3 regions of the Puerhibacterium sp. TATVAM-FAB25 genome follow, and region 2 is predicted to be linked to each of the others. Evidence: predicted binding sites of a transcription regulator. Region 2 holds the regulator's gene; each other region holds the start of a gene.
The links. The regulator LexA, encoded in region 2, represses DNA repair genes until DNA is damaged. The targets are predictions, from matches to a motif close to TCGAACANNTGTTCGA.
Positions count from the first base shown of each region.

Region 1: uvrA (excinuclease ABC subunit UvrA) is a predicted target of LexA. The motif match lies at 1,875-1,890, and genes of this name have one in related genera.
Region 3: U5M74_RS01385 (Rv2578c family radical SAM protein) is a predicted target of LexA. The motif match lies at 2,321-2,336, and genes of this name have one in related genera.

Region 1 covers NZ_JAXUAK010000001.1:6,988-11,829, forward strand. Annotated here, with positions in the region: gene U5M74_RS00030 (TerC family protein) at 1-404, shown strand, start outside; gene U5M74_RS00035 (TerC family protein) at 401-1,399, shown strand; gene U5M74_RS00040 (YciI family protein) at 1,522-1,818, opposite strand; gene uvrA (excinuclease ABC subunit UvrA) at 1,920-4,842, shown strand, end outside.
Region 2 covers NZ_JAXUAK010000006.1:104,248-109,089, reverse strand. Annotated here, with positions in the region: gene nrdR (transcriptional regulator NrdR) at 1-298, opposite strand, end outside; gene U5M74_RS08035 (LysM peptidoglycan-binding domain-containing protein) at 418-843, opposite strand; gene lexA (transcriptional repressor LexA) at 1,087-1,854, shown strand; gene U5M74_RS08025 (L-lactate dehydrogenase) at 1,910-2,899, opposite strand; gene U5M74_RS08020 (ATP-dependent DNA helicase) at 2,941-4,842, opposite strand, start outside.
Region 3 covers NZ_JAXUAK010000001.1:291,369-296,210, forward strand. Annotated here, with positions in the region: gene aspS (aspartate--tRNA ligase) at 1-528, opposite strand, end outside; gene U5M74_RS01380 (PPOX class F420-dependent oxidoreductase) at 635-1,102, shown strand; gene U5M74_RS01385 (Rv2578c family radical SAM protein) at 1,158-2,312, opposite strand; gene hisS (histidine--tRNA ligase) at 2,437-3,816, opposite strand; gene U5M74_RS01395 (MBL fold metallo-hydrolase) at 3,869-4,552, opposite strand; gene U5M74_RS01400 (peptidylprolyl isomerase) at 4,763-4,842, shown strand, end outside.

The DNA of each region.
Region 1 (4,842 bases), on a different contig from region 2:
TGTTCGCGGTCGACTCCATCCCGGCGATCTTCGGCCTGACCCAGGAGACCTACCTGGTCTTCACCGCGAACGCCTTCTCGCTCCTGGGCCTGCGCCAGCTCTACTTCCTCATCGACGGCCTGCTCGACCGCCTCGTGTACCTCAACTACGGTCTGGCGGCGATCCTCGGCATGATCGGCGTCAAGCTGCTCATCCACGCGCTGCACACCAACGAGCTGTCGTTCATCAACGGCGGCGAGCACGTCGAGGCGATCCCGGAGATCTCCACCCCGGCCTCGCTCGGGTTCATCCTCGTGGTGCTCACGATCACCACGGTCGCCTCCCTGCGCCGCGACCGCGCGGACCGCAGGGCCGCCGCCGCGGAGATGACCACTCCCACGAACCCCATGAAGGACGCTGAATGATCCACGAGCTGCCCTACGTCTTCGAGGCGGTAGCCCTCGTCGCCGTGGTCGTCCTGCTGGCCGCCGACCTCCTCATCGTCGGCCGCAGGCCCCACGTGCCCACGATGAAGGAGTCCGGCCTGTGGGTCGCCTTCTACGTGGCGCTGGCGATCGTCTTCGGGGTCGTGGTGTGGCTCGTCGGCGGGGCCGTGCCGGCCGGCGAGTTCTTCGCCGGCTGGCTGACGGAGTACTCCCTCAGCGTCGACAACCTCTTCGTCTTCGTCATCATCATGACGAAGTTCGCGGTGCCCCGGCAGTACCAGCAGAAGGTGCTGATGGTCGGCATCATCACCGCGCTCGTGCTGCGGGCGGTCTTCATCCTGGTCGGCGCCGCGGTCATCGAGCAGTTCGTCTGGGTGTTCTACCTGTTCGGCGCGTTCCTCATCTACACGGCGATCAAGCTGGTCACCGGCGGCGAGGAGGACGAGGAGTTCAAGGAGAACGCCGTCATCCGCTCGCTGCGCCGCGCGCTGCCGCTCTCGGCGCACTACGACGAGGGCCGGCTGCGCACGACCGTCGACGGCAAGCGCCTGTGGACGCCGATGATCGTCGTCTTCCTCGCGATCGGGTCCACGGACCTGCTCTTCGCGTTCGACTCGATCCCGGCGATCTTCGGCCTCACCCAGGACCCGTTCATCGTCTTCACCGCGAACGTGTTCGCGCTCATGGGGCTGCGCCAGCTCTACTTCCTGCTGGGCGGCCTGCTGGAGCGGCTGGTCTACCTGCCGATCGCGCTGGCGGTCATCCTCGGCTTCATCGGCGTCAAGCTCATCCTCGAGGCGCTGCACCAGAACACGCTGCCGTTCATCAACGGCGGCGAGGGGCTGCACGGCGTGCCCGAGGTGCCGATCTGGCTCTCGCTGGTCGTCATCCTGGCGTCGCTCACGATCGCCACGGTGGCGAGCCTGGCCAAGACGCGGCGCGACGCGGCCGTCAACGCCGGCGCCGACGCCTGACCGTCGACGACCGGCCGCGTCCACCTCTCGGACGCCGCAGGCCCGGACCCCGCGCGGGGTCCGGGCCTGCGGCCGTCAGGAGACGGACGGGGCCGCGTCGGTCCTCGTAGGTCCGGGCGGGGTCAGCCCGCGAAGCCGCCGATCACGGGGACCAGCTCCCGGGCCGTGCGGGTGCCCACGAGGCCCTCGCGGCGGAAGGGGTCGGCGTCCAGCAGGGCCAGCGCGCCGTCCGCGTCGTCCGCCTCGACGACGATGAGCGCGCCGTCGGGCTGGTCGCCCGTCGCGGGCAGCGGGCCCGACAGCCGCAGGCGGCCCTCCGCGTGCAGGCCGCGGAGGAACTCGCGGTGCTCGGGGCGGACGACGTCGCGGCGCGCGGCGCTGTCGGGGGCGTAGACGTAGGTGACGACGAACACGGCCATGGGGCACATCCAAGCACGCGGCGCGTGAGATCCGTCGCACCGGCGTGCGAACTCCCTCGAACGTCTGTGCGACTGTCAGGGGACGGAACTACGATGCCGGGGTGAGCAACCGTCTCGTCATCTCCGGCGCCCGCGAGCACAACCTTCGCAACGTCGACCTCGACCTCCCGAGGGACCGGCTCATCGTCTTCACCGGGCTGTCGGGCTCCGGCAAGTCGTCGCTCGCCTTCGACACCATCTTCGCCGAGGGGCAGCGCCGCTACGTCGAGTCGCTCTCGGCGTACGCCCGGCAGTTCCTCGGGCAGATGGACAAGCCCGACGTCGACTTCATCGAGGGCCTGAGCCCTGCGGTCTCCATCGACCAGAAGTCGACCAACCGCAACCCGCGCTCGACGGTCGGCACCATCACCGAGGTGTACGACTACCTGCGCCTGCTGTACTCGCGGGCCGGGACGCAGCACTGCCCCGTGTGCGGCGAGGTGGTGCAGTCGCAGACGCCGCAGCAGATCGTCGACAAGCTGCTGGAGCTGCCCGAGGGCACCCGCTACCAGGTGCTGGCGCCCGTGGTGCGCGGCCGCAAGGGCGAGTACGCCGACCTGTTCAAGGAGCTGCAGACCAAGGGCTTCGCCCGCGCCCGCGTCGACGGGGAGGTCGTGCAGCTGTCCAGCCCGCCGCAGCTGGAGAAGAAGCTCAAGCACGACATCGAGGTCGTGGTCGACCGCCTCGTGTCGCGCGAGGGGGTGCAGCGCCGGCTCACCGACTCCGTCGAGACGGCGCTGTCGCTCGCGGGCGGGCTGATGATGATCGAGCTCGTCGACGCCGACACCGACGACCCCGACCGCATCCGGAAGTTCTCCGAGAAGCGCGCCTGCCCCAACGACCACCCGCTCGTGCTCGACGAGATCGAGCCGCGCACGTTCTCGTTCAACGCCCCGTACGGCGCGTGCCCGGAGTGCACCGGCATCGGGTTCCGTCTCGAGGTGGACCCCGAGCTCGTGGTGCCCGACCCGGAGAAGTCGCTCGCCGAGGGCGCCGTCGCGCCGTGGGCGCAGACCTCCAGCGAGTACTTCGCGCGGGTGCTCACCGCGCTCGCGGAGGAGATGAGCTTCTCCATGGACGTGCCGTGGCGGGCGCTGCCCGAGCGTGCCCGGCAGGCGATCCTGCATGGCCGCAACCACGAGGTGCACGTCAAGTACCGCAACCGCTGGGGCCGCGAGCGGCAGTACTCCACCGGCTTCGAGGGCGCCGTGACGTTCGTCGAGCGCCGGCACGCCGAGACGGAGTCGGACTGGTCCAAGGAGCGGTACGAGGGCTTCATGCGCGAGGTCCCGTGCCCGGTCTGCAAGGGCGCCCGCCTCAAGCCCGAGGTGCTCGCCGTCAAGGTCGGCGGCCGGTCGATCTGGGACGTGTGCCGCATGTCCATCGAGGACGCCGCCGCCTTCCTCAAGACGCTCGAGCTGGGGGAGCGGGAGCGGCAGATCGCCGCCGAGGTGCTCAAGGAGATCCACGCCCGCCTCGGGTTCCTGCTCGACGTCGGCCTGGACTACCTGTCGCTGGAGCGCCCGGCCGCCACGCTGTCCGGCGGCGAGGCCCAGCGCATCCGGCTCGCCACGCAGATCGGCTCGGGCCTGGTCGGCGTGCTGTACGTGCTCGACGAGCCGAGCATCGGCCTGCACCAGCGCGACAACCGGCGCCTGATCGACACGCTCACGCGTCTGCGCGACCTGGGCAACACGCTCATCGTCGTGGAGCACGACGAGGACACCATCCGCACGGCGGACTGGATCGTCGACATCGGCCCCGGCGCCGGCGAGCACGGCGGCCGGGTGGTGCACTCCGGCGACTACGCCGGCCTGCTCGAGGCGCCCGAGTCGCTGACCGGCGCGTACCTGTCGGGCCGCCGGCGCATCCCGGCGCCTGCCGCGCGCCGCCCGGTCGACCCGGACCGCGAGGTCACCGTCGTCGGCGCGCGCGAGCACAACCTCAAGAACGTCGACGTCAGCTTCCCGCTGGGCGTGCTGACCGCCGTCACCGGCGTCTCCGGCTCGGGCAAGTCCACGCTCGTGAACTCGATCCTCTACACGGTGATGGCCAACGAGCTGAACGGCGCGCGCCAGGTGGCGGGCCGCCACACGCGCGTCACGGGCCTCGACCAGCTCGACAAGGTCGTGCACGTGGACCAGGGCCCCATCGGCCGCACCCCGCGCTCCAACCCGGCCACCTACACCGGCGTCTGGGACCGGATCCGCAAGATCTTCGCGGAGACGGAGGAGGCCAAGGTGCGCGGCTACGGGCCCGGGCGGTTCTCGTTCAACGTCAAGGGCGGGCGCTGCGAGGCGTGCTCCGGCGACGGCACCCTGAAGATCGAGATGAACTTCCTGCCGGACGTCTACGTCCCGTGCGAGGTCTGCCACGGCGCGCGGTACAACCGCGAGACGCTCGAGGTGCACTTCAAGGGCAAGACCGTCGCCGACGTCCTCGACATGCCGATCTCCGAGGCGGCCGAGTTCTTCGCGGCGTTCCCGGCGATCTCCCGGTACCTGCAGACCCTCGTCGACGTCGGCCTGGGCTACGTGCGACTCGGGCAGCCCGCGCCGACGCTGTCGGGCGGCGAGGCGCAGCGCGTCAAGCTCGCCAGCGAGCTGCAGCGCCGCTCCACCGGCCGCACGGTCTACGTGCTCGACGAGCCGACGACCGGCCTGCACTTCGAGGACATCCGCAAGCTCCTCGGCGTGCTGCAGAACCTCGTCGAGAAGGGCAACTCGGTGATCGTCATCGAGCACAACCTCGACGTCATCAAGAGCGCCGACTGGATCATCGACATGGGCCCCGAGGGCGGCTCCGGCGGTGGCACGGTCGTGGCCCAGGGCACGCCCGAGGAGGTCGCCGCGGTCGAGGCGAGCCACACCGGCCGGTTCCTCGCCGAGGTGCTCGCCGCCCACCCGCCGGTGGAGCAGCCGGCGCGCCCGCGCCGCGCGCGCAAGGCGGCCACCGCGGCAGGGGCGGCGCCCGCCGCCAAGGCCG
Region 2 (4,842 bases):
TCTCCGCGCTGCCCGCCTGGCGGAGCGTCTCCTCGACCTTCTGGGCCAGCAGCGCGAGGTCGTCCTCGCTCACCGGCCGGCCCTGGCACGCCTTGCGGACGCCGGAGACGATCTTGTCCCGGCTGAACGGCTCCGTGGCGCCGGAGCGCTTGACGACCGACAGGCTGGCGCTCTCGATGGTGGTGAAGCGCCGCCCACAGCTGGGGCACTGGCGGCGGCGGCGGATCGACGCGCCGTCGTCGGCCGTGCGCGAGTCGACCACGCGCGAGTCGGGGTGGCGGCAGAACGGGCAGTGCATCCCGGCAGACTACCGGAGCGCCGCCCGCGGAACCGGGAGGTTCCGGCCGCCCGAGCGGGCCGGCCGCGCACGGTCACCCGTGCTCGGCCGCAGGACAGGACGGCCTCGGCCCGCGGGCGTCAGGCGACGGGCACCAGGATGGTCTGCCCGACCTGCAGCGCGGCGCTGCCCAGCTCGTTGAGCTCGCGCAGGTCCGCCACGACGTCGCGCACGTCCTCGCGCGGCCCGGCGATCTCCTGCGCGAAGTCCCACAGGGTCTCCCCCGGCGCCACGGTGTGCACGCGGACCTCGACGGGCTCGCCCGGGCTGCTCGCCATCGCCTGCGCCCCGAGGCTCACCAGCGGGGCGCAGACCAGCGCCGCGAGGAACGCGGTGACGACGCGCCCGCGCCCCGTGAGGCGCAGCCCGCCCAGGCCGAGCAGACCGTGCGGGGCCGAGGACGACCGCGCGACGGCGGGCGCGGGACGGGCGGCGGGAGCGGCGAGCGTGGCGGCCACGGTGACCTCCGGGTGTCGTGGTGAGCGGACAAGGAAAGTGCTGGTCATCGAGTTGCGCTCGAACGGGCGTTCGTTCGAACAGCCGTTCGTTCGAACGCCTGTAGCATCGCACGAGCCACCGACATTGTCGAGACTCGCGTCGAACACGTGTTTGATCCGGCGCCCGCGCTGCCCTAGAGTGGGCGTACGACCAGCACGAACGGTCGGGTCAGCACGAGCGCGTCGCCGGGGCCGGAGGCTCCGCCGGCGACGGCGCGGCCACGCGGGCCGGCCACGACGACGGGAGAGGTCATGACGGGTCGCACGACCGGCACGGGCGGCGACGCCGCCTCCGCCATCGCGACGGTGAGCGAGCTGCCGGCAGCGGGCACGGCCGACCGCCTCACGCCGCGCCAGCGCCGCGTCCTCGAGACGATCCGCACGTCGGTCGAGACGCGCGGCTACCCCCCGACCATGCGCGAGATCGGCGAGGCCGTCGGCCTGGCCAGCCCGTCGTCGGTCAAGCACCAGCTCACGTCGCTCGAGCGCAAGGGCTACCTGCGGCGCGACCCGAACCGGCCCCGTGCCATCGAGGTCGTCGACCCGCTCGACCAGCCGCAGGACGGCGGCGAGGCGGGCACGGGCACCGCGGCGCCCACGCCGCTGGTGGCCCAGCTGCCGGGCGCCGACGACGAGCTCGTCGCCGCGCCGTCGTACGTCCCGGTCGTCGGCCGGATCGCCGCCGGCGGCCCGATCCTCGCCGAGCAGCTCGTCGAGGACGTCTTCCCGCTCCCCCGCCAGCTCGTGGGCGACGGCGAGCTGTTCCTGCTCAAGGTCCAGGGCGACTCGATGGTCGACGCGGCGATCTGCGACGGGGACTGGGTGGTCGTGCGCCGCCAGCCCGTCGCGGAGAACGGCGAGGTCGTCGCGGCGATGCTCGACGGCGAGGCCACGGTCAAGACCTTCAAGCGCGAGCGCGGGCACCTGTGGCTGCTGCCGCAGAACCCGGCCTACGCCCCGATCCCCGGTGACGAGGCGCAGGTGCTGGGCCGCGTCGTGGCGGTGCTCCGCAGCCTCTGACGGCGCGGCGGGCGGTGGCCGGCGGCAGAGGCCCGGCCGGGAGCCGGACCGCGGGTCAGAGGCCGAGCCGCCGCTGCACCGCCCGCATGCTGTCGGCGGACGCCCGCAGGCCGGCGACCTCGGCGTCCGACAGCGGCACGTCGAGCACCTGGGCGACGCCGCGCCGGCCGACCACCGCGGGCAGGGAGAGGCACACGTCCTCGATGCCGTGGTACCCGTCGAGCCGCGAGGAGACCGTCAGCACGCGCTGCTCGTCCTTGAGGACGGCCTCGATGATCCGCGTGGCGGCCAGCCCGACGGCGTAGTTCGTCGCCCCCTTGCCGGCGATGATCCGGTAGGCCGACTGCACGACGTCCTCGGCGATCCGGTCCCGGGCCGCGGCGTCGAGCGGCGCGCGCCCCGGCAGCGGCTGCCAGTCGAGCAGCGGCACGCCGCCGACCGTGGCGGAGCTCCACAGGGCGATCTCCGAGTCGCCGTGCTCACCCGCGACGTACGCGTGCACGTTGCCCACCGCCACGCCGCAGTGCGCCGCCAGCGCCGCGCGCAGCCGCGAGGAGTCCAGCACGGTGCCGGAGCCGAACACGCGCCCGGCGGGCAGGTCCAGGATCCGCTGGGCGGCGTAGGTGACGACGTCGACGGGGTTGGTGACCATGATGTAGACCGCGTCCGGCGCCACGTCGACCAGCCCGGGCAGGATGCCGCGGACGAGGCCGACCGTGGCCTCCGCCAGGTCGGTGCGGGTCTGCCCCGGTTTCTGCCGGGCCCCGGCGGTCACGACCACCACGTCGGCGCCCCGGCACACCTCGACGTCGTCGGAGCCGTCGATCTGCGCGGGCGGGATGAACATCGCCCCGTGCCGCAGGTCGAGCACCTCGGCCTCGACCTTCTGCCGGTTGACGTCGAGCAGGGCCACGGAGCGCGCGGTGCCGCGCATGAGCGCCGCGTACGCGAGGGTGGAGCCCACCGCGCCGGCGCCCACGACGGCGAGCTTGGTAGCGCTGCGGCCGGGGACGGTGCCGGGCGCGATGTCGTCGGGCAGGGTCACGGTGTCCTCCTCGGAGCGGGTCCGGCGTCGCCGCCCCCAGGCTAGGTGTCGAGCCTGCTCAGCGCAGCGCGGACCACCGCCGGGTCGGAGGTCGGCCAGAAGCTCGGCATGGAGCGCGCGAGGAAGGTCCCGTACCGTGCGGTGGCCAGGCGCGGGTCGAGCACCGCCACCACGCCCCGGTCCTCGGCGCTGCGCACGAGGCGCCCGGCGCCCTGCGCCAGCAGCAGCGCGGCGTGCGTCGCGGCCACCTGCATGAACCCGTTGCCGCCCGCCTGCTCCACGGCGCGCGCCCGCGCGGAGCGCACCGGGTCGTCGGGCCGCGGGAACGGGATGCGGTCGATCAGCACGAGCTGGCAGCTGGGGCCCGGCACGTCCACGCCCTGCCACAGGGAGAGCGTGCCGAACAGGCACGTGCGCGGGTCCTCCGCGAACCGCCGCACGAGGCTGGGCAGCTGGTCGTCGCCCTGCACGAGCACGGGCACGTCGAGGCGCTCGCGCATCGCCTCCGCGGCGGCGACGGCGGCGCGCCGGGACGAGAAGAGGCCCAGCGTGCGCCCGCCGGCCGCCTCGATCAGCCCGGCGATCTCGTCGAGCTGCGCGTCGGTCGTGGGCTCGCGCCCCGGGGCCGGCAGGTGGCGCGCGACGTACAGGATGCCCTGGCGCGCGTAGTCGAACGGGCTGCCGACGTCGACCCCGGCCCAGTCACCCTTCGCGTCGTCGCCCGTCGCGCGCCCGAGGCCGAGGGACCCGGCGACGGCGTCGAACCGGCCGCCCAGGGCGAGCGTGGCGGAGGTGAAGACGCCGGTCGCCTCGCCGAGCAGGGCGGTGCGGATGAGGCCCGCGACGCCGAGGGGCGCGGCGTGCAGCCGCGAGACGCCGTCGCCCCACGGCGAGCTCTCGTCGGGCCGCGAGCACCACAGCACGTCGGCGCTGGTGTCCTCGGCGGCCATGCGCTCGGCCACCTCGAACAGCTGCAGCACCGCCGACTGGGCCATCTTGTGCCCGGGGTCGGGCTGGGCCTGGGCCTGCGCGCCGCCCTCCGGCTTGAGGCGGCTGAGCAGCTCGCGCGCCGCGTCGCGCACGGCGCCGACGGCGGTGCGCAGGTCGTCCGGCAGGCCCTGCGGGAACCGCTCCGCCGGCACGGTGGCGAGCAGCGAGCCGAGCGTCTGGGCGGCCGCGTCGAGCGCCGACGTCTCCGTGCCGCCGTGCCGGCGGGCCAGCCGCGCGGCGTGCTCGACGCTCGTGAGGGACAGGTCGACGGTGGCCGCCGCCGTCACGCGGTCGGCGAGCTCGTGCGCCTCGTCCACCACGACGACGTCGTGCTCCGGCAGCACGTTGGGGTTGCCGGACACGGCGATGCCGAGCATCGCGTGGTTGGTGACGACGACGTCGGCCTCGCGGGCCGCCGCGCGCGCCCGCTCCGGGAAGCACTGCTCGAGCAGCGGGCAGCGCTGGCCCAGGCACTCCAGCGAGGTCACGGACACCTGCCGCCAGGCCCGGTCCGGCACGCCGGGCACGAGGTCGTCCCGGTCGCCCGACTCCGTCTCCTGGGCCCAGGCGTGCAGGCGGCGCACCTGGTCGGCCAGCGTGGCGGGCGCGTCCCCGCGCCCGGGGCCGGCGGACGACGCCGCGGGGTGCTCGGCGGCGCCCGCGGCCTCGCCCGGCAGGTCGAACAGCACCGACTCCTCGACGGGATAGCCGCCGCCCACCTTGTGCAGGCACAGGTAGTTGTGCCAGCCCTTGAGCAGGGCCACCTTCGGGGGGCGCGGCAGCTGCGGCGCGACCGCCTCCGCGACGAGCGGCAGGTCGCGCGTGATCACCTGGCGCTGGAGCGCCAGGGTGGCCGTGGACACCACGACGCGCTCGCCCTCGACCACGGCGTGCCGCACCGCGGGCACGAGGTACCCGAGCGACTTGCCGGTGCCCGTCCCGGCCTGCACGAG
Region 3 (4,842 bases), on a different contig from region 2:
GCGGGCGCCCTCGGGCGTCGAGCGGGTCAGCGTGGGCGTCTCGATCTCGACGAACTCGTGCTCGTCCAGCACGCGCCGGGCCGCCTGGTTGGCCTTGGCGCGCAGGCGCAGCGCGTGGGCCTGCTGCGGGCGGCGCATGTCGAGGTAGCGGTGCTTGAGGCGCGCCTCCTCGCCGATGGTCTCGGTGTCCGCGAGCGCGGTGGAGACCTGGAACGGCAGCGGCGCGGACTCGTTGAGCACCACGACGCCCTTGGCGATGATCTCGATCTCGCCGGTGGCGAGGTTCGGGTTCGCGTTGCCCTCCGGGCGGCGGGCGACCTCGCCGGTGACCTGCAGGACGAACTCGGCGCGCAGCGGGTGCGCCACCGACTCGTCGCGGATGACGACCTGGGCGATGCCCGAGGCGTCGCGCAGGTCGATGAAGGCCACTCCCCCGTGATCGCGACGGCGGTCGACCCAGCCCGTGAGGGTGACGGTCTGACCGATGTGCTCGGCCCGCAGCGAGCCGGCCGTGTGGGTGCGCAGCACGGAGAGGTCCTTCCTAGGGATTCAGGATGACGTGGGGGGCGGCACGGGACCCGTGCGCCTGTGCGAGTCTATCCGTCGCACCGCCGTCCCCGACGAAGGGTTTCCCATGGCCCGCAGGATCGCCACGAACACGAAGGTCGACCGTGAGGGGCTGCTCGCCGTGCTCCGCGAGCGCCGCAAGGGCGTGCTGGCCACGACCCGCGCCGACGGGCGCCCGCAGCTGAGCCCCGTGACGTTCGCCGTCGACGGCGAGGGGCGCGTGGTGATCTCCACCTACCCCGAGCGCGCGAAGGTGGTGAACCTGCGCCGGCGGCCCGAGGCGTCCCTGATGGCGCTCGGTGACGACTTCGACGACGCGTGGGTGCAGGTGGACGGCGCGGCCGAGGTGATTGACTCCCCCGCGTCCGTCGAGCCGCTGGTGGACTACTACCGCGCCGCCGCCGGCGAGCACCCCGACTGGGACGAGTACCGCGCCGCGATGGTCACGCAGGGCAAGTCGATCGTGCGGATCACGATCGAGCGCTGGGGGCCGGTCGCCACGGGCGGGTTCCCCGCCCGGCTCGCCGACGGCTGAGGCGCCCCCAGCACGGGACCGAGCCGGGACGGGAGCCGGGACCGCAACCGGGGGCTCAGAACAGCGTCTGGTCGGGGCCGGCGCCGGCTACCGTCAGGCCGGCGCCGTCGACCGGCATCCCGGCCAGCGCGCCGGCCGGCCAGGAGCGCGTCCCGGCGGCCGGCTCGTCGGCCGGCTCCACGATCGACCCCGCCGGGTAGTCGCCGTCGTCGTGCGGACGGCCGGTGGCCCCTGAGCCGCTGCGGTGCCCGGACGAGCCGAACCCGCGCTCGTCGAGCAACGGCCGCACGCGCTCCCACAGCCACTCCTGGTAGGCCTTGATCGAGTACGTGCCGCGGCCGAAGACCCGGCCGTACCCGGCCACCAGGTGCGGGTGGTCGCGCTCGAGCCACTGCAGGTACCACTCGCGCGTGCCGGGCTTGAGGTGCAGCGGGATCACCGTGACGCCGGTGGCCCCGGCGTCGGCGATGGCGTCCAGCAGCCGGCGCAGGTGGTCGCGCGAGTCCGTGAGCCACGGCAGCACCGGGGCGACCATGACGCCGCACGGCAGCCCCGCCGCGCGCACCGCGCGGATCAGGTCCAGGCGGGCGCGCGGCGTCGGCGTGCCGGGCTCGACCTGCTGCTGCAGCTCCTCGTCGGCGAAGGCCAGGGAGACGCCGAGCCCCACCTTCACCGTCTCGGCCGCCTGCGCGATGAGCGGCAGGTCACGGCGCATCAGCGTGCCCTTGGTGAGGATGGAGAACGGCGTGCCGGAGTCCGCGAGCGCCCCGATGATGCCCGGCATGAGCCGGTAGCGGCCCTCGGCCCGCTGGTAGGGGTCGGTGTTGGTGCCCAGCGCCACGGGCTCGCGCCGCCACGACTTCTTGGCGAGCTCCGCGCGCAGCACCTCGGCGACGTTGACCTTCACGACCACCTGGCTGTCGAAGTCCCTGCCCGCGTCGAGGTCGAGGTACTGGTGGGTGGGCCGGGCGAAGCAGTAGGCACAGGCATGGCTGCAGCCGCGGTACGGGTTGACCGTCCAGCGGAAGGGCATGCGGGACGCCGCCGGCACCTGCGACAGCGCGCTCTTGGCCGCCACCTCGTGGAAGGTGATGCCCGCGAACTCCGGCGTGCGCACGGTGCGCATGAGGCCGATGCGCGACAGCGCGGGGCGCTCCAGCCCCGGCAGCGCGCCGTCGTCGGCCGTGATCGCCTGACCGTCCCACCGCATGCCGCCATTCGAACACGCGTTCGACGCCCGGGTCAACGCATCGGCAGGCCCCACGCCGTTGTGGGTACAGAACACGCCGTGCGGTATCGCGATCGCACGGCGTGTTGTGTACCCACAACGAGGGTCAGGCGTCGGCGGGGACCACCCGGGGCCAGCGGTCCTCGGCCGGCGGCTCCCAGGTCGCCGCGTCAGCAGGCGTCTGCTCGCCGGAGCGGATGTCCTTGACCTGGTCGGGCCCGCGCACGCCGTCCTCGCCCACCGTGCCGGGGAACCACACGAACGGGATGCCGCGGCGGTCGGCGTACCTGATCTGCTTGCCGAACTTCGCGGCGCTCGGCGCCACCTCGACGGGGATGCCGCGGCCGCGCAGCGCCGCGGCGACGGCGTCGGACGCCGCGCGCTGCTCCTCGTCGACGACGGCCACGACCACGGCGCTGGGCACGCCGCGCGTGGCCTGCACCAGCTCGGCCGACAGCAGGCGCGAGACGACGCGCGAGACGCCGATCGACAGGCCCACGCCCGGGTAGGTGTTCTTGCCGTCGGAGGCGAGGGTGTCGTACCGGCCGCCGGAGCAGATCGAGCCGAGCTGCTCATGGCCGACCAGCACCGTCTCGTAGACCGAGCCGGTGTAGTAGTCGAGACCGCGGGCGATCTTGAGGTCGGCGACCACGACGCCCGGCGCCCGCTCGGCGGCCGCCGCCACCAGCGCGCGCAGCTCGGCGAGGCCGGTCTCGAGCAGCTCGGTGACGGCGCCGTGCGCCGTGGCGAGCTCGCGCACGCGGTCGACCACGGAGACGTCCTCGCCGGCGATGGCGGCGAGCTCGAGGCAGGCCTTGGCCTGCTCGGGGGTGGCGCCCTGCTCGGCCCGGAGCAGCTCGGCGACGGCGTCGGGACCGATCTTGTCGAGCTTGTCGACCTGGCGCAGCACGCCCTCGACGTCCTCGAGGCCGACGCCGCGGTAGAAGCCCTCGGCGACCTTGCGGTTGTTGACCAGGACGCGCACCGGCGGCAGGCCGATCTCGCGCAGCGCGCCGAGCGCCTCGGCCATCACCAGCGGCAGCTCGACCTCGAAGTGGTAGGGCAGCTCGCCGGCACCGACGACGTCGATGTCCGCCTGCACGAACTCGCGGAACCGGCCGTCCTGGGGCCGCTCGCCGCGCCAGACCTTCTGGACCTGGTAGCGCTTGAACGGGAACGCGAGCTTCCCGGCGTTCTCCAGCACGTAGCGGGCGAACGGGACGGTCAGGTCGAAGTGCAGGCCGAGCTGCTTGTCGCCGCCCTCGTCGGCCTCCGGGTCCGCCTGCAGGCGGCGCAGCACGTAGACCTCCTTGGAGGTCTCGCCCTTGCGCAGCAGCTGCTCGAGCGGCTCGACCGCGCGCGTCTCGATCCCGGCGAACCCGTGCAGCTCGAACGTGCGGCGCAGCGTGTCGAGGACGTGCTGCTCCACGACGCGACCGTCGGGGAGCCATTCGGGGAAGCCGGAGAGCGGGGCGATGCGAGCCATGCCCCCATCTTCCCAGACCGCGAGCGCCGGACGGGCTCGTCGGGCCCGGCCGTCAGCCGAGGAACGGGTTGGTGGCCAGCTCCTGGCCCACCGTCGTCGTCGGCCCGTGCCCGGGCACGACGGCGAGGCCGGGGTCGAGCCGGGCGACCACGTCGCGCAGGGTGGCGCGCATCGTCGCCGGGTCGCCGCCCGGCAGGTCGGTGCGGCCGACCGAGCCGGCGAACAGCACGTCGCCCGCGAGGACGGCGTCGTCGGTGAGGTAGAGGGTGGCGCCCTCGGTGTGCCCGGGCGCGTGCTGCACCCGCAGCCGCACGGCGCCGGCCTCGAGGGTCCCGGCGCCGTCGTCGCCGGCGGCGCCGAACGGCACGACGTCGGCGGGCGCGCGGTAGTCCTCGGGCGCGAAGCCCAGTGCCGCGACGGCCTGGCGCAGCGCGCCGCTCACCCCGCCGGTGCCGAGGCCCAGGGTGCCGAAGGGGTCGGCGAGGCGGTAGGCGTCGGCCTCGTGGATGCGCAGGGGCACGCCGTACCGGTCGCACAGCGCGGCGGCGTCCCACGTGTGGTCCACGTGGCCGTGGGTGGCGAGCACGGCGCGCGGGGTCCAGCCGTAGTCCTCGACCAGCAGGGCCACCGGCGCCGCGACGCCCGCACCGGCGTCGACGACGACGCAGTCGCCGCCGGCGACCACCACGCTGCAGTTGGTGGCGAAGACGGGCGCGACGACGACGTGGATCTCCATGGCGAGCACGCTACTGCGGCCCCGGACGGCGTCCGGGCGCGGACCGGCCAGCGGGTGAGCCGGGGGTGAGCCGCGGGTGAGCCGTGGGACGGGCAGGGACTCCGCAGACCCTGGTGCCTAGACTGTCCACCGCACGCGTTCGCGCGCGTGCGCAAGCGGCGTGCGCACCGGGCGTGCGCACTTCGGACGAGAGGCTCGGGGAGGAGCGACGTGGCGGCCACCAAGCGCGACCGCGCGCACGCGCGCCGGCAGCAGGAGGAGCGCCGGGCGCGGGCCCGGGCCCGCCGCCG